Regions from separate parts of the Shewanella sp. UCD-FRSSP16_17 genome, predicted to be linked through region 1. Evidence: predicted binding sites of a transcription regulator. Region 1 holds the regulator's gene; each other region holds the start of a gene.
What was found. The regulator sigma-54, encoded in region 1, starts transcription at its own class of promoters, with help from an activator protein. The targets are predictions, from matches to a motif close to GTTGGCACGNNNNTNGNNT.
Positions count from the first base shown of each region.

Region 2: a site for sigma-54 is predicted at 2,404-2,422, ahead of A9267_RS05490 (flagellar hook-length control protein FliK). Genes of this name have one in related genera too.
Region 3: a site for sigma-54 is predicted at 2,599-2,617, ahead of A9267_RS10275 (YggN family protein). Genes of this name have one in related genera too.

Region 1 is NZ_LZFV01000024.1:202,548-208,447, reverse strand. Features, by position in the region: gene lptB (LPS export ABC transporter ATP-binding protein) at 136-867, shown strand; gene A9267_RS12350 (RNA polymerase factor sigma-54) at 1,072-2,556, shown strand; gene hpf (ribosome hibernation promoting factor) at 2,581-2,868, shown strand; gene ptsN (PTS IIA-like nitrogen regulatory protein PtsN) at 2,871-3,314, shown strand; gene rapZ (RNase adapter RapZ) at 3,311-4,156, shown strand; gene A9267_RS12330 (HPr family phosphocarrier protein) at 4,159-4,431, shown strand; gene mgtE (magnesium transporter) at 4,776-5,900, shown strand, end outside.
Region 2 is NZ_LZFV01000002.1:136,419-142,318, forward strand. Features, by position in the region: gene fliM (flagellar motor switch protein FliM) at 1-154, opposite strand, end outside; gene fliL (flagellar basal body-associated protein FliL) at 182-706, opposite strand; gene A9267_RS05490 (flagellar hook-length control protein FliK) at 802-2,298, opposite strand; gene fliJ (flagellar export protein FliJ) at 2,519-2,965, opposite strand; gene fliI (flagellar protein export ATPase FliI) at 2,965-4,302, opposite strand; gene fliH (flagellar assembly protein FliH) at 4,271-5,344, opposite strand; gene fliG (flagellar motor switch protein FliG) at 5,416-5,900, opposite strand, start outside.
Region 3 is NZ_LZFV01000013.1:270,422-276,321, reverse strand. Features, by position in the region: gene A9267_RS10280 (LysR family transcriptional regulator) at 200-1,141, opposite strand; gene A9267_RS10275 (YggN family protein) at 1,641-2,471, opposite strand; gene glsB (glutaminase B) at 2,940-3,854, opposite strand; gene A9267_RS10265 (50S ribosome-binding protein YggL) at 3,863-4,189, opposite strand; gene trmB (tRNA (guanosine(46)-N7)-methyltransferase TrmB) at 4,248-4,964, opposite strand; gene mutY (A/G-specific adenine glycosylase) at 5,233-5,900, shown strand, end outside.

The DNA.
Region 1 (5,900 bases):
AACAGTGACTCCTGAGGCAAATGCTGTTGAAACTAACACTGATGCCCTCCTTGAATCAGTCACCCCTCAAGAATCTGATATTCAAAACTCAACCAATGCAGACATAACGACCCCTGCGGCAGAGCAAAAGCAATAATGACACAAATTACCTTAACAGCTGAGAACTTAGCAAAAAGCTATAAAAGCCGCCAAGTTGTCAAAAACGTTAGCCTAACCGTTAAAACGGGTCAGATTGTTGGTCTTTTAGGGCCAAATGGTGCAGGTAAAACCACAACCTTTTATATGGTTGTTGGCTTAGTCAAAAGCGATAAAGGTCGTATTTTGATTGATTCTGACGACTTGACTGCAGACCCAATGCATTTACGTGCTCGTAAAGGTATTGGTTACTTACCTCAAGAAGCCAGTATTTTTAGAAAACTCACTGTGCACGATAACATCATGGCAGTGCTGCAAACCCGTAAAACCTTATCGAGTGAGCAACGAATCGAAGAGTTAGAGCACTTATTAGAAGAGTTCAATATTACCCATATTCGTGACAGCCAAGGTATGGCTCTATCAGGTGGTGAACGTCGACGTGTAGAAATAGCACGCGCTTTAGCCGCCAATCCTAAGTTTATTTTATTAGATGAACCATTTGCGGGTGTTGATCCTATCTCTGTGATAGATATTAAGAAAATTATTCAACAACTAAAAAATCGTGGTCTTGGCGTATTGATTACCGACCATAATGTCCGTGAAACACTTGATGTATGTGAGCGTGCGTATATTGTCAGCCACGGAGATTTAATTGCTGAAGGTACGCCTGCTGAGATCTTAGACAATCAGCAAGTCAGGTCAGTATACTTAGGTGAGCAATTCAAGCTATAGTTAGCATTCTTTAGTGTACAAGCATGGCATTTTCGCGGCCAACCAGTCCCACTTTTTAGCGTTATACACTAGACTCAAAACGTAACGCTAATTTTTGGCAAAGTAGAACCCAAGTTCGGTTAAAGTCTAGCTAACACTTACAAAAGTGCTAGACCCATAACATTGTAGTCGCGATGATGAAATTCAATTAGGGATAAGCGGTAAATGAAAGCCTCACTCCAACTTAAAATGGGTCAACACCTGACAATGACCCCGCAGTTGCAACAAGCCATTCGCTTATTGCAACTTTCCTCTTTGGAGCTACAGCAAGAAATTCAGCAAGCACTTGACTCAAATCCTCTTCTTGAGCTTGAGGATGAGTTTGCCAAAGCAAAAGAACCAGTCAAAGACAATGCTCAGCAAACTGACACCGATTTTAGCGATAACAGCCAAGTCAGCGTAGAAAAAGACACCTCATCAGTCGATACCACAGAGTCACTTACGAAAGAGTCCATGCCTGAAGACTTACCAATGGATACCACTTGGGATGAAGTCTACACCGCCTCTCCTAACTCAGGTTCTGGCGCTGTAAGCCGTGATGACGATATGCCATTTCAAGGTGAAACGACTGAAGGTTTGTACGAACATTTAGAATGGCAAAAAAACTTAACCCCATTTTCTGAAAATGACCTCGCCATTGCGACAGCCATCATCGACGCAATTGATGATAGAGGTTACTTAACCCAATCAACAGAAGATATTCTCGATGCACTCGGTCTTGAGGATATTGAACTTGATGAGGTTGAAGCCGTATTAAAGCGTGTACAACATTTTGATCCAGTGGGTGTCGCTGCAAGAAATTTAAGCGAATGTTTGATGATTCAATTGGGACAATACCCAAGCGAAATCCCTTGCATAGAAAATGTAAAATTACTGATATCTGAACACCTAGATTTAATAGCAGGCCGTGATTTCAGATTACTAATGCGTAAAACCAAGCTTAAAGAAGATGATTTACGCGAAGCGATTCAATTTATCCAAACACTGAACCCTCGCCCAGGGTTACAAATTACTCCAATCAAAGATGAGTACGTCATCCCAGATGTCACAGTGTTTAAAAAGAATGGCCGTTGGGTCGTTGAATTAAACCCAGATAATATGCCTAAAATAGGCGTAAATCAGCAATATGCGGCCATGGCAAAAGGCTCAGCCAATCAAGCTGACAGCCAATTCATTCGCGGTCACTTACAAGAAGCCAAATGGTTTATTAAAAGTATTGAAAGCCGCAATGAAACCCTGTTAAAAGTGGCAAATTGTATTGTTCAATTCCAGCAAGGTTTCTTTGAGTTCGGCGAAGAAGCCATGAAGCCTATGGTATTAAATGATATTGCCGAAGCGGTAGAGATGCATGAATCGACCATCTCACGGGTTACAACTCAAAAATATATGCACACCCCTCGCGGCCTTTTTGAACTAAAATACTTCTTCTCTAGCCACGTAAGTACCGATGATGGCGGAGAGTGTTCTTCTACAGCAATCAGAGCCTTTATCAAAAAGCTGGTCGCCGCAGAAAACCAGAAAAAGCCACTTAGCGATAGTAAAATGGCGACGCTACTGGCAGAACAAGGGATCAATGTTGCTCGGCGTACGATCGCCAAATATCGTGAAGCAATGCTCATCCCTCCCTCAAACCAACGCAAAAGCTTATAAGCCTTTGTTATTGGAGGATGATCTATGCAAATTAACCTGACTGGACACCATATCGAAATTACTCAATCTTTACGTGAGTATGTGCAAACTAAGTTTTCAAAGCTTGAACGTCACTTCGAACAGATCAATAATGTTCACGTTGTGCTCAATGTACAAAAGTTACAACAGATTGCCGAAGCTAAATTGCACCTCAAAGGAGGTGAAGTTTTTGCCGTATCTCAAAACGCAGATATGTATGTCGCAATTGACGCCCTGATAGACAAATTAGACCGTCAGGTAATTAAACACAAAGAGAAGTTAATTAAACACTAACGATGGAACTTCGCACCATCCTGCAGCCGGCGTGCACTACCTGTGCCACTCCGGGCAGTAAGAAAAAGGTACTGGAACTTATCAGCAATTTAATGGCTGACCAGTACCCTACTCTATCTTCACAAGCTATTTTCGAAAGTTTAATAGCACGTGAAAAAATGGGTAGCACAGGTATCGGCAATGGCATTGCGATTCCACATGGGCGTTTAGACGACATTGAATCGCCGATCGCTATTTTGATCAAATGTGAAGAAGCTATCGACTTTGATGCTATTGATAAGAAGCCAGTAGACATTTTATTTGCCTTATTGGTTCCTTCTGAGCAATGTCAGCAACACTTAAGCACGTTATCAAGTATGGCTGAGAAATTAAGCGATAAACTCATCCTTAAAAGACTTCGAAAGAGTCATGACGCTACAGAACTGTATCAGGTTATTACTGCATGAAACTTGTCATCGTATCAGGACGATCGGGCTCAGGTAAGTCAGTTGCTTTAAGAGTGTTAGAGGATTTAGGTTATTACTGTGTTGATAACCTGCCTCTCCCACTGATTGGCAGCCTACTAGAGCAGCTAAAAGGAAATAACGAACTTGTCGCCATCAGTGTTGATGTGCGTAATATCGAAGAGCAAGGCAAAGTATTAGAGCAGCAAATCGCTTTGTTGTCCGACGATACCACGATCATTAGTTTATTTTTAAATGCCAATGATCAAGTACTGCTTAAACGATACAGTGAAACACGTCGATTACACCCGCTGTCAAAAAATCAAATCTCATTACAAGAAGCGATTCAACTTGAAGGTCGATTGCTCGAGCCAATCGCCAAAATGGTTGATCACTACATCGACACATCTCAGCTGAATATTTACGATTTGAGCGATCAAGTCCGACAAATTCTTATGGGCAGTGTTGATAAAGAATTAGTCATTCACTTTGAATCATTTGGATTCAAGCACGGTATGCCTACTGAAGCCGACTTTATGTTTGATGTCCGCTTTTTGCCAAACCCACATTGGGAGCCAGAGTTAAGACCATTAACGGGTCTTGATCAACCAGTACAAGAATTCTTAGGCAGACAACCCCTAGTCAATAAGTTCATCTGGCAGATTGAGAATTTATTTGATACTTGGATGCCGCACCTTGAGCGCAATAATCGCAGTTACCTTACCATCGCGATTGGCTGCACAGGTGGACAGCATCGCTCGGTTTATATTGCAGATCAACTCACACAGCGCTTCAGTAACAGTAAACACCAAGTTAGCGCTCGTCACCGAGAGCTAAACCTGTGACGATGAATATCTCCAGAGAAATCACCATCAGTAATAAACTTGGGCTTCATGCTCGAGCGGCAACAAAATTAGCTATATTGGCTACGGAATTTAAAGCCAGCATTACCTTGATTCAAGGTGACAAACAAGCCAGCGCTGCGAGTGTGTTAGGGTTGTTAATGCTAGAAAGTGGTATAGGGAAAGTGATTACTGTTCAGGCTGAAGGCCCTGATGCGCAGCAAGCACTAGATGCGGTTTGCCAACTGATTAACGACAAATTTGACGAAGAAAGCTAATCCTTTTATATGATTTAACGCTTTCAGGCCAACTCGTTGCTAGTTATCACTTACTAGCAAAACATTGAAATTTACGACTTTAAACCGCTAACAGCCATGCTTTATTAACCTCATATCCTACTCGGGAATACGCTTAAACTAAGCTTTTGCGCTGCTCAAAGCGCATTAAAACAATCAACGGCAAATTATCAACAACAAACAGTGATAGTTAACTATAATAATCTCATGACCCACACCATAACCTGCTTATTTTTTATACAGCAATCAACGCCATATTAGAAACTGCTTCTCCCTTTACACACTGTTAAGTTAATATTAGCAATCGAATTTTTGAGGAGTGGCGAATGAGTATCGAAGTGATAGATAGCGAACTTACAGAACAGCGCCTAAATCAGCTCACCCAAGCACTTGGTAGTGGTATGTTTGTGCATGTGCGCAATATGCTGCATGATATGGCCGCTTCTGATGTCGCCCTCATTCTTGAGTCATCTCCCCCTAAAACACGCCAAGTTTTGTGGCAACTTATCGACCAAGAGCAAGCCGGTGAAATTCTTGAAGAACTCGGTGAAGAGTTAAAAGATTCGCTTATCAGTGGCATGACACCTGAAAAAGTTGCGCAAGCCACATCAGGAATGGACACCGATGACCTGGCTTATATTTTACGTAGCTTGCCAGATGCAGTGTATAAGAAAGTACTGCAATCGATGAGTAGCCAAGACCGTCACCGAGTTGAACAAGCGTTATCCTACCCTGAAGATACTGCCGGCAGTATCATGAATACCGATACCGTGACTTTGCGTCCTGACGTGAATATTGATGTGGTACTGCGTTACTTACGCCAACGAGGCAATTTACCCGATACGACAGATACACTCTATGTGGTCGACAAAAACGACCATGTACTTGGCGGGGTCCGTTTAGCCGATCTATTAACCTGTAACCCTAGCGAAACGATCCGCAGCATCATGGATCCGGAGCTTGAAAGTATCCCTGTTGATATGCCAGATAATGAAGTGGCACAGTTATTCGAACGTCATGACTGGATTTCAGCCCCTGTCGTTGATGAACAGCAGAAGTTATTAGGCCGTATTACCATTGATGACGTCGTCGATGTTATCCGTGAAGATGCCGAGCACTCCATGATGGGGATGGCGGGGATGGATGATGACGAGGACACATTCGGTCCCGTCATGAAAAGTACCTTCCGACGTTCTTTGTGGTTAACAATCAATTTATTTGCCGCTTTACTTGCTGCCTCTGTCAGTAACATGTTTGAAGGTACCCTTGAGCAGTTTGCCACTATTGCCATTTTAATGACCATTGTTCCGAGCATGGGCGGCGTTGCAGGTAACCAGACATTAGCTTTGGTCATTCGTGGTATTGCCCTTGGGCATATTGGTCAAAGTAACTCTCGCTGGTTAATAGGCAAAGAGTTAGCCATTGGTTTCCTTAACGGCATCATGTGGTCA
Region 2 (5,900 bases), on a different contig from region 1:
TTTCCAGCGTCGGCATTCGCCCACGCACAATTCTATCTTGAGATGAGAAGTCATATACCCGAGTATCATCATTCTCATTAATGTCATCTTCATCGACATCATCAACACCATGGAGTAGCGCATCAATTTCGTCTTGGCTTAATAAATCACTCACGTCATCACCTTGGCTTTTTCACTGGCGTTATTGCATTACGAAGCCAGTAAATAGTACTTTTTCGACTATTTTTCGACCCGCTACAGGTTGCAATGTATTTTGCACGTTTAGTAAGGCCATTTGTCTTAACTCGTCTTTTCCAGCTTGAGTACTGAGCTTTTGAACATCAGCAGCACTAAATGTTGTCAGTAACGCATCTTCAATTAAAGGAATATGCATTTTAGCTGTTTGACCATCGTCGCCTCGTACCATTAGTTGAACTTTAATTTCAACTAACCTTGCTCTATCGACTCCTGGTAAATTAAACAAAAACGGCCTAGGCATACCGACGTAGTTCGCTTTACCTTTGGTTGAATCATCTTCCACCACTTCACTTGTTGCTGCTGTGCCCGGTGTTGTTGAAGCAGACTCTTCATCTCCACCTAAAAAGAACATTGCAGCACCTGCGATAACCGCAAGCAACACCACACCTATTACAATAAAAATGATGAGCTTCTTTTTACTTTTAGGTTGGTTCTCTGTGGTTAACTCTAAAGACTCTTCTTCAGCCATAATTCATTCCATTTATTTATTGCGCTGCCAGTAAAATTATTAACATTCGCTATAGCGCACCAACAGTCTTAACTTGTTGGCTATAGATTACCGACTTAGGCGTAATAATCTATAGCAGAATTGCTACTCAGTGAATGTTTTGCTGCAATGTCGAGTTCTTGTGCTGATATTTCATCCAACATCGCATCACCATTGCTGTTTTGTTCATCATATTCAGATTTCGACTCGTTATCACCATCTTGAGAAACATGACTATCAGCAAGTTGAAGTCCTTCTTCAGCTAACATTTCGCGTAACTTAGGAATCGCTTGTTCGACGAGATCTCTTGTTTGTGATTGTGCGACTTGGAACTGTACTTGAGTTTGCTCACCGTGAACTTGAACTCTCACGACCATATGGCCGAGCTCGGCAGGATCAAGTCGAATTTCAGCATGTTGAACGCCTTGTCCAACCATAGTGATTAATTGCTGCTTCATCACTGGAGCAAATTTTTGAATCATATCTTGCATGTTCACCGCAGCTTCAGCCCCTTGGCGTAAAGATAGCTGGAATTGTGGGACATCACTTTTATGTTGCGCCGTAAAGCTGCTTTGATTTTGTAATGCTTTTACTTCAGTTGACTCTGGTGTTAACTCAGACGTTGCTGCGCTAGCAGCTGAACTGGCCAACGCTGCATTTTTAGCTATTTGTTTATCCATTGACACAGTTAACTCAGCTTTGGACAAATTGATTTGAGGCACCTCTTTAGAGGATGACTTCGTCTCTGCTTGGCTTGCTTCGCCTATTATCGTGCCTTTTTCGGCATTGAGATTCGCCTCTGCAGTATTTTTACTGGCTTGCATTTCAAGTGTCGTATTAACCACTGACTGAGGGTTCACTAATGATGCATTATTTGTTTGATTGGTATTAGCTTGCGTATTGGATGCTAAATTAGCGACGTTTTTAACTGAGTCACTGTCAGCCGCACCTTCATTAGCATTTGCAAGCACAGCTTGCTTATCTGTCAGAGCCATTAAAGGCAACGCTTGTTCACCGCTTAGCTGATGCTGACGATTGAAATCAGCAATCAATTGATTAAGCTGCGCTGGCGTAAGGCTCGCTAATTTCTCGCTATCCATTGATGAAAACTCACTTAACTGAGTGAGCTGTTCAGCCGTCAACGATGATAGAAAAGCGTTGACGGTTTCATCAGTCTCAAGTTGTTCATCAGAGTTGATTGTCTGAGTATTTGCCAATAATTCAGAATCCAGCATGTCAGAATCTATTGCTGAGCCTTCGTCCGCTAAAAGCTCTTCATCTAACGGCAATTCTTTGCCACTTGGATCTGAAGGACCGACTTTATCAAAATTTTCAGACATACCAATTTGCGCAAAAATTAACTCTACATCAGCCTCTTCAATTGCGACATCAGACTGCTCTTCTACATTTGTCTCGCTACTTCTTGCCAACTTGGTCTTTTCAACATCCATTTGTGACGCTTGGTTAAAAACAGATAGAAAAGATTGATTATCAGCACCTTGCGATTTATCTGAACCAGTAACACTTGCAACTTTACCACTATTGCCTAATAAAATATTACTCATCTGCTGCATAACCAACTCCAAATCACTCCCCTAATCGAAACCATTAACAAGGTCATTTCTGGGGGTTTATCCATTGTCACAAAGCTGACACTTTGCGAAGTTAATACAAGTAACTAGCAAATTAAATGCCAAACTTTTATCTTTGTAAAAAGTTGCAAATTGGTAAGAGTAGTGACAGTAAACAGTGAAATGAAACGAATGATGAATTGATAAAAATAATAAAAAGACCTTAGCGAGATTTCTTGCGGATAAACTGCTGCATAGCAAATTCATCTGATGCTTTTTGTTCCTTTTTATTGGCAAGCTGCTGGGCTTTTTGGGCGTTTTTTTCAAGTAACAATTCAACAGCTTTGCGCTTTTGTTGTTTTTCTTGCCAGTGAACCTGACGATAACCCGTTTGTTTCTCAGCCTCTTTTACCGCATTAACTTGTTGTAATAAGGCTTGATCTACTTGCTTTATAAATTCATGAAAAGAATGATACTGGCTTGCGCTGAGGGTTTTTCCTTGGTTTTCGCCCATTTGTTTCATGTATTCAAGCCGATAATTATTAAGCGCATCAAGTTGGCTTTGATGTTTTTGTTGTTCAAGCTGAGCAGACTTTAGCTGAAGCGCAGCTTGCTCTTCAGCTTCTTTGTTCAACTTTAATACGGTTAACAAGGGATCAGTTCGGCGCATTATTTACATTGAGCAGCAATCTGCCCAACCATAGTTTGACTATCATCAAAAGTAATTACATCTTTAAAGCCTTGCCTTAAAAAGGCATTCATAGCCGGTTGTAGGCGAATCGCATTATCAATTCGAGGGTCACTCCCTTGGGAATAAGCACCAATCGAAATAAGATCTCTGTTTTGCTGATACAAGGAATACATTTGTTTAACCAGTCGCATCGACTCAAGGTGCTCTGCTGAAATAACCATAGGCGCAACACGACTAATAGATTGTTCAATATCTATTGCAGGGTAATGCCCTGAATCTGCAAGCGTCCTTGATAACACAATATGACCATCTAAAATCGCTCGAGACGCATCTGCAATGGGATCTTGTTGATCATCACCTTCGGTTAATACCGTATAAAACGCAGTAATAGAACCTTGCCCCGGTCCACCATTACCGGCTCGTTCCACTAAACGTGGCAGCTTGGCAAATACTGAAGGCGGATAACCTTTGGTTGCAGGCGGCTCCCCGACAGCAAGGGCAACTTCACGTTGCGCTTGAGCATATCGAGTTAAACTGTCCATCAATAACAAGACGTTATAGCCGAGATCTCTAAAGTATTCAGCTATTCGTGTAGACGTTTCACACGCTCGAAGTCGCATTAACGGTGAAGTATCAGCTGGCGCAGCGATAACGACCGAACGAGCTCGACCTTCAGGGCCCAAAATTTCTTCAATAAATTCTTTTACTTCTCGACCACGCTCTCCCACTAAGCCAACGACAATAATATCTGCCGTTGTCCCCCGAGTCATCATGCCAAGTAGCACACTTTTACCGACACCAGAACCAGCAAATAATCCCATACGCTGACCTTTACCTACGGTTAGCATGGCATTAATCGCTCTGACTCCCACATCCAAGGGTTCTGAAATAGCCCGCCGAGAAAGCGGGTTAATCGGTGGTGCATGTCTTGACGCTTGCTGTTCTGTGTTTAATGGGCCTAAACCATCCAACGGTGCACCACTACCATCAAGCACGCGCCCTAATAAACTTAAACCGACATTTAACCCTGATTGCTCACCTAAGGGTTGAACTCTTGCTCCTGGTAACACGCCTCTTAATTCTTCTACCGGCATCAAATACAAGAGTTCATCATCAAATCCAACCACTTCAGCAATTAGCTCACCAGCCATAGTTTCAATTGAACATAAACTACCGACAGGTGCACGACAGCCCGTTGCCTCTAGCGTTAACCCTACAACACGCACCAATTGCCCACTTGCAACAGGGCGCAAAGGACTGACTTTTTGGCTTTGTATTTTGAGTTTATTCAGTAGCTGATGTTGACGGCTTTGCATCGTCTATATCCTCAGCAGTTACAGAAGTGTCAGGAGCTTGACTCGCTTCCTCTACAGGCGCGTCTGATGCTGCTAGATTGGCTATTTCAGGGGACAGTTGTTTTGGCGACAATGCAGCGYCAGGCTCATTCACATCTGCAATCGTTGTTTCTGGCTCATGTCGAACTGGTGAAGATGTCGCCGTTGAATCCAAATCTCTTGCTGGTAGTTCATCGACAATATCAGTTTGATAAAGGTTAGAATCCGATTTCACTGTTTGAACATTATGTTGAATACCTTGTGCTTGCTCTTGAAGCTGAGAGAGCACCTGCTTCATTCTCTCTTCAACTCGCAAATCCACGCTTGAACGTAAGCTATTAATAATACAGTCACCGGAATTCAGAGAAGGATCGGCATCGATTTCCCAATGGTTTTTTGCTAACTGAGCATCACTGTACATTTTGGTGACTAAGGTGGCGTCGTCAGGATGTAATCGAAGTTTTACTTGCTGTTCTTTAATAGGCAGTGAGTCAACACCTTGGCGCAGCACAGATAAAATATGTTCTGGATGAGTTTTTAGCTCATGGCCCACAATGGATTTTGCCAGATTAATAGCAAGGGTGAGCATTTCTGACTCAATTTCAGCGTCGAGAATCATTAACGGTTGCTCAAACTGTTGCACAATGCCCGTTAAGCGCTCTAACATCTCATGCGCTTTATTCAACCCCTCTTCATAGCCTTGTTGCTCGCCTTGGCTAAATCCTTCTGAGTGACCTTGTTCTAACCCTGCTAATTTCCCCTGCTCAAGCCCTTGGTTATACCCATCAACTTTGCCTTGTTCAAACCCTTCTTGCTCTGCCTCTGCTCGAATTTGCTCAATCTCAGCCATGGTTGGCGGTAATAACGGTTTGTCATCCGCTTGCGGTGGCGGATTATTGGCACCTAAGTGACCAAATAAGTTTGACGGAGCATCAGCTTGAGATTCAGTCACATCAGGTAATTGCCAGTGACTAAAATCATGTTCTTCATTTTCAAGCGGTTTGTTGGTTTTAGCGTCCGTCATCTTAATGGCCTAATTGACTGCAAAAATACTGGTTAAGTCGGTGATGTCACTCACTCGTTTAGCACAAGTGATTATAAGAACTCTTCTCCACCACCGCCGCCAAGCATAATTTCACCACTATCACTCAAGCGTCGTGCAATTGCGAGAATTTCTTTTTGAGCCACTTCCACTTCACTGATCCTAATCGGTCCCATAGCCTCAAGATCGTCACGTAGTAACTCACCTGCACGCTTAGACATATTACCCACGATTTTATCAGATAACTGGTCATCGGCTCCTTTCAAGGCTTTCATAAGTACATCTTGTTGTACTTCTCTGAGCAAGACTTGAATGCCACGGTCATCAACGTCAATCAAGTTCTCAAATACAAACATTAAGTCTTGGATCTGTTGCGCCATTTCCTCATCAGATTCACGCATGGTTTCCATAATCTGACTTTCTACTCCGGTATCAAGGAAGTTCATAATATTTGCAGCTGCTTTTAAGCCGCCCATTTTAGCCGCTTGTGCGCCGCCTTGGCCTGCAAACTGTTTCTCCATGATGTCATTTAACTCTT
Region 3 (5,900 bases), on a different contig from region 1:
AGAACATAGTTCAAGTCGTACCGTTTAAATTGTTTTAGCTACAAAACAAAAAATACACTGTACATTTTTCAAACACAAACAATTAACCACCTGTTTTTTAATGAAAAATAAAAAAGCCGCACAATAATGAGCGGCTTTATTTTAAATTTCGAACAATGTTTCCATATATTCTTACGTAATTTAACCCTTATATGCGTATTTATTTACGTAATTTGTATAAGTGATCAAATTTAGCATCCCAGTATGGCGTGCTACCAATGTGCCCCTTAATAAAGTCAATGAATGCGCTGACTTTTGGTGCAAGATGTTTACGACGAGGGTAAACCGCTTGAAGTGGTAAGTTATTGGTTAACTGCCAATCAGGTAGTAAAGGAACTAAAGTCCCTTGCTCAATTTCGTCTTCCATGAGGTAACTTGCAAGATACGCAATGCCTAAGCCGCTGACAGCGGCGGATTTAAGTGCAGGTGCATTATCAACACGGAAGTTACCAGAAACACCGATCTCACAGTAATCTTCACCTTTCTTGAACTGCCACATACTGTGTTCATGCCACTCACCTTGATATACAAGACAGTTATGATCAACTAACTGTTCTGGGCGAGAAATTGTGCCATGTTGAGCAATATACTCAGGTGATGCAGCTAAAAGGAACTGACACTTCATTAAAGGACGTGCCACCATGCCCAAAGGTAATTGCTCAGACATAGTTAATAGTAAATCTAACCCTTCGCTGACCACGTCAACCTTATGATCCAATAAGCTAACCTGTAGCTCTAACTCAGGGTGTTTAGCCATAAACTCAGGTAATGCAGGGATAATATGCATAGTACCGAACGACTGCGAAATACCTACTTTCAATACACCACGAGTAGCATCATTAAGATTGTGCACACTCGCCACGGCTTGCTCTGCATCTCTTAGCAGCTCTTCACCTTGGATATAAAGTAAGTTCCCGGCCTCAGTAAGACTCAAACTACGTGTAGTACGTTGAATAAGTTGAACCCCAAGTTTATGTTCAAGATCAGCAACCTGAGTACTTACTTTGGATTTAGATATACTCAGTCTTCTCGCTGCAGCGCTGAAACTACCAGCACGGGCAACATGAGTAAAAATAGCAATAGGTTCTAACAGTTCTAACATTGGAGTCGCCTTACGCTGTTTACGACATTAAAAATAGTTTTTGGTATGCAAATAACTGTAACTTGCCCGAAACAAAACTGAGCAAAAATCAGTCAGGAATGCAGTGTAAAAATAATACACAGAACACCAAAAAAGAAATTAAATACAGATAATCCGTTATCTTGAATAACCAACCAAAACTAAAACAATAAGTTAATAGGTTAGCAATTCAGTTTTATAATTTTAGGAGTATACCAAAAAAACTATAAATGGCTCTATATTTATAATATACAATTTTTTTATCAGAACAAATAATTAGTTTCTTAGAAATGTCGTTGAATAAGGGGATTAAGCGGATTAATAACGAAAAAGCCCCTGCAAAAGGTTGCAGGGGAAGGTCAGGTACATTTTAACAATGCTATAAATTGAACAATCAAGATAATGAATAATTACCGCTAAAGAATAGGTAATTGTTATTACCTTAAGCTTCACTCAAGCTTAAAGAGTCACTCAAGGTAAATTACTCATATAACTCGTGATCTAATGTTGCTAATTGGTAATCAGACAACTGAGGGATAGACTGGCGCATCTCACCTTCTATAATCATAAGTTCTTCAAAGTCTTCACAAATCTTTTCAGCTTTCGCTTCGATAGCTTCTGATTGCTCAGCAACTTGTAACTCAATATCCTCGCCCATTTTTTCCATTTTCTTTCCGAACGAGTCCATTTTCTCTTCGAAGCTACCACCTTCTGAAGACATCATTTCAGCACCAAGGGCCATCATAAAACTGCCCATAGAATTCTCTATCATCGCTTCCATTTCTTTCTCGAAATCTTCATTGAATGCTTGCTCAATTGATGATTCAGTCGCTCCTAGATAGAATTTATCGCCTTGCTGATAAGCAGCTTCATCCAAGCGGCTTTGAATGCCTGCTAACATTTCATCAAGCTTAGCCCCTGTCGCATCACCAAAAATTGGCGTAAGCGCTAAACTCACAGCGTCGGTGGCAAGTACGACGACTTCATTAACGAGATCGATAATTTCTGGAACTTGCTTAGATAAGCCTTCAGAATAATCTGACACTAAGTTTTGTTGCTTAGCGTTAAGTTTAATTTTATTACCTTCAACAAATAATTCGCCCATTTCGACACGATATAACTCTTGGCCTTTTTCACTAACGAGTAGTTTTTGCGGTTCTACCGTCACATCATAATTTAAGGTTACATTGCATTGCTGATCTTCAATTGACAGTTTAGCCATTGCAGGGTTGAAGGCGCCAGCTGTAAAAATTAATCCTGATAATGCAATGCCTTTAAGTAACCCTGTGTTGGTATAATTTAACGTTTTCATTAGCCATTTCCTTGCTGTTAAACAAATACAATCTTTCACGACTAGACTGCATTTTTAATAATAAGTGAACCAAAACTCTATTAAGTGACTTAGCGCCAGTTAAAGAACGCTTTACTTAATCCATATAAAGCAAACAGCGTGCCAAAATATATAAATCATTATATTTCAAACAATTAAGAAAATGTTCTAGCAACGAATTAGGCGGGATTACTAAAAAAGTTTATTCAGTTGACGTGAAATTAACCATAAAGTGGTTTATTTCACACATTAATAATGTAAGTTCATCAGCGCTTTTCTGCGCCGATTGCAGAATAAAGATAGCCTAATTAGAGCAGGTTATAATTCAGCCGTCTTGGGGCTGAAGATTTTGAACCGTAAGGTTTTGAAACTTAAAGCATTGAGACTGAAAGTATTGAAGAGGAAAGACTTGAAATACGACATATTGAAGTAAAAAGCATTAAGCCGCTTTTAAAATATCGAGCGGCCTAGAGATTGCGAAAGGTGTTCTAGCATGTGTGTGCCAGCGAGTGAGTTGCCATTTTGATCAAGTTCAGGTGACCAAACACAAATGGACATGTCTCCAGGAATTACAGCAATGATGCCACCGCCTACGCCACTTTTACCCGGCATACCAACTCGATAGGCAAACTCCCCTGCACCATCATATAAACCTGATGTAGCAAGCAAAGCATTCAGCTGACGAGTTTGTACAGGTGTAATCAACTGATGACCTTGTAAGGTTTTCCCTCGATTAGCTAAATAGAACATCGCTTTTGATAAATCCGCGCAGTTCATTTTTAATGAACAGTAATGAAAGTAACTTTTTAATACCGTATCAACATTACCTTCGAAATTTCCAAAAGACTTCATTAAGTAAGCAATAGAGGCATTTCTAGCGCTGAATTTGAACTCAGAGTTAGCCACATTCTTGTCAAAACAAATATGTGAGTTACCACTAAGCTTTCGTACTTCTTCCAACATACGATGCTTAGGGGCGCTTTGTCTTGCTTGAATCAAATCGGCAATCACTAAAGCACCGGCATTAATAAAGGGATTTCGCGGGATCCCGCGTTCTAATTCAACTTGTACAAGCGAATTAAAGGACTGACCCGAAGGTTCTTTACCTACTCGACACCAAATTTCATCTTCAGAATACAAACTCAACGCCAGAGTTAAACTAAATACTTTGGAGATACTTTGAATTGAAAATGGCTCAAGATAGTCGCCAGCGCCCACAGTTTGACCATCAGCTGAGGTGACTGCTATGGCAATTTTATTCGGATCGACATTACCCAATGCTGGTATGTAGTTTGCGACCTTCCCAGAACCAATAAGTGGCCGAACTTTGTCGACCACTTGTTCTAGCAATATTTGCTCAGGCATCGGCTATATTAGCCCCACCAGATATCATAAAGTGCACTAACTTCAAGTTGAGGCACTTTTTTCGATTCCCAAAATGCTTTCACAGCAGCAACGTCTTCTTCAGTACATTTACCGATTTGCTGCGTTGCAATAATACCTTCCCACATTTTATGACCGCCGCCATGGAAGCCTAATTTACGAGGCTCGATAACTTGATCGATAAACTCGTCAACAGCTTTATCAATATCCTCTTCAGAAATTGCTTCTTCGAACGTCCAGTTGACATCAAAACCAAGTTCTTGGAACTCATCAACGCGTAACTTTTTACGTAAACGGCGAGTACGATTCTTAGCCATGTTTTTATCCTAGTTAGTATTAAATAAAGATATTGTTATAACAAGTTGAGGAATAAGCTTAGCTTACTCGCTCAAACATCAAGTCCCAAACACCATGACCTAAGCGATGGCCTCGAGCTTCAAATTTAGTTAATGGACGATGCTCAGGACGCTCAACGACAGTATTAGTTGCTGACTGGTTTTTATAACCATCAGCAGCAGACATCACTTCTAGCATATGTTCACTGTAATTTTCCCAATCTGTCGCCATGTGGAAGACACCACCAATTTTAAGCTTACGACGGATTAGTTGAGCGAACTCAGCTTGTACGATCCGGCGCTTATGATGACGTTTTTTGTGCCATGGATCAGGGAAAAATAGTTGGACTCTCGCTAACGAACCATCAGCAATACTATTTTCTAATACTTCCATCGCATCATGATGATAAACACGTAAGTTAGTTACCCCAGCTTTACCAGCATCGACTAAACAAGCACCAACACCCGGTTTATGCACTTCGATACCAATATAGTTTAGTTCTGGCGCAGCGTTAGCCATCTCAACAAGTGATGCCCCCATACCAAAACCAATTTCTAACACTGTATCCGCGTCACGATTAAAAATCTCAGTAAGATTGATAGGTTCAGGGGTATAATCTAAGCCCATCGTTGGCCAATATGACTCAATGGCTTGTGCTTGACCTTTAGTCAGGCGCCCTTCTCTTAATACAAAACTTCTAATCTTACGAAGATATTTACCATCTTCGTTATATTCAGCGGTAGTAACGTCGCTCATTATTGCCTCATCAATTGGGTGCTATATAAAGTGGCCCAATGTGTCACTTCAAATCATAAAATAGTCAGTAAGTATATCGTAAAATGAGTATGACTAAACTACTTAAGCCACTTTGATAGCAAGATTCTTATCGTTATTTTGGCAATTTACATATATTGAACCACTAAAAATCACTTTAATGCTTCAATCCTCCATTTTAACGAGTATTTTGTTGCAGCAAATTACATGCTGACTTGTTTAAGCTAACCTTGCCATATACACTGCCTCGATGAAAAATGTTAACTCTTTTTCCGAGCGTATCATCGCTTGGTACGATATCAATGGCCGTAAATCCTTGCCATGGCAATTGAATAAAACCCCATATAGAGTATGGATTTCAGAGATCATGTTGCAGCAAACTCAAGTTGCTACCGTGATCCCGTATTACGAAAAGTTCATGTCTAGTTTTCCAACTATCGCTGACTTGGCTGCAGCAAGTGAAGATGATGTGCTTCACCATTGGACAGGTCTTGGCTATTACGCACGAGCAAGAAACCTTCACAAAGCGGCTAAAACAGTCTGTGAACAGTTCCAAGGGACGTTTCCCGAAAACATAGACGATGTCATCGCACTTCCCGGTATTGGCCGCTCTACCGCTGGAGCAATTTTGTCACTTTCCCTTGGGCAACATCATTCCATTTTAGACGGTAACGTAAAGCGCGTTCTAGCAAGACATGGAGCCATAGAAGGATGGCCTGGTAAAAAGTCTGTTGAACAACAGCTTTGGGCGCTTACCGATAAACTGACACCCAAAAAAGAGATACGAAAATTTAATCAGGCAATGATGGATATAGGTTCTGCGGTTTGTACTCGCAGTAAACCTCAATGTGAACGCTGCCCTGTCGCTATTGATTGCCAAGCGCAGCTATCTGGCAGACAAACCGAATACCCAGGGAA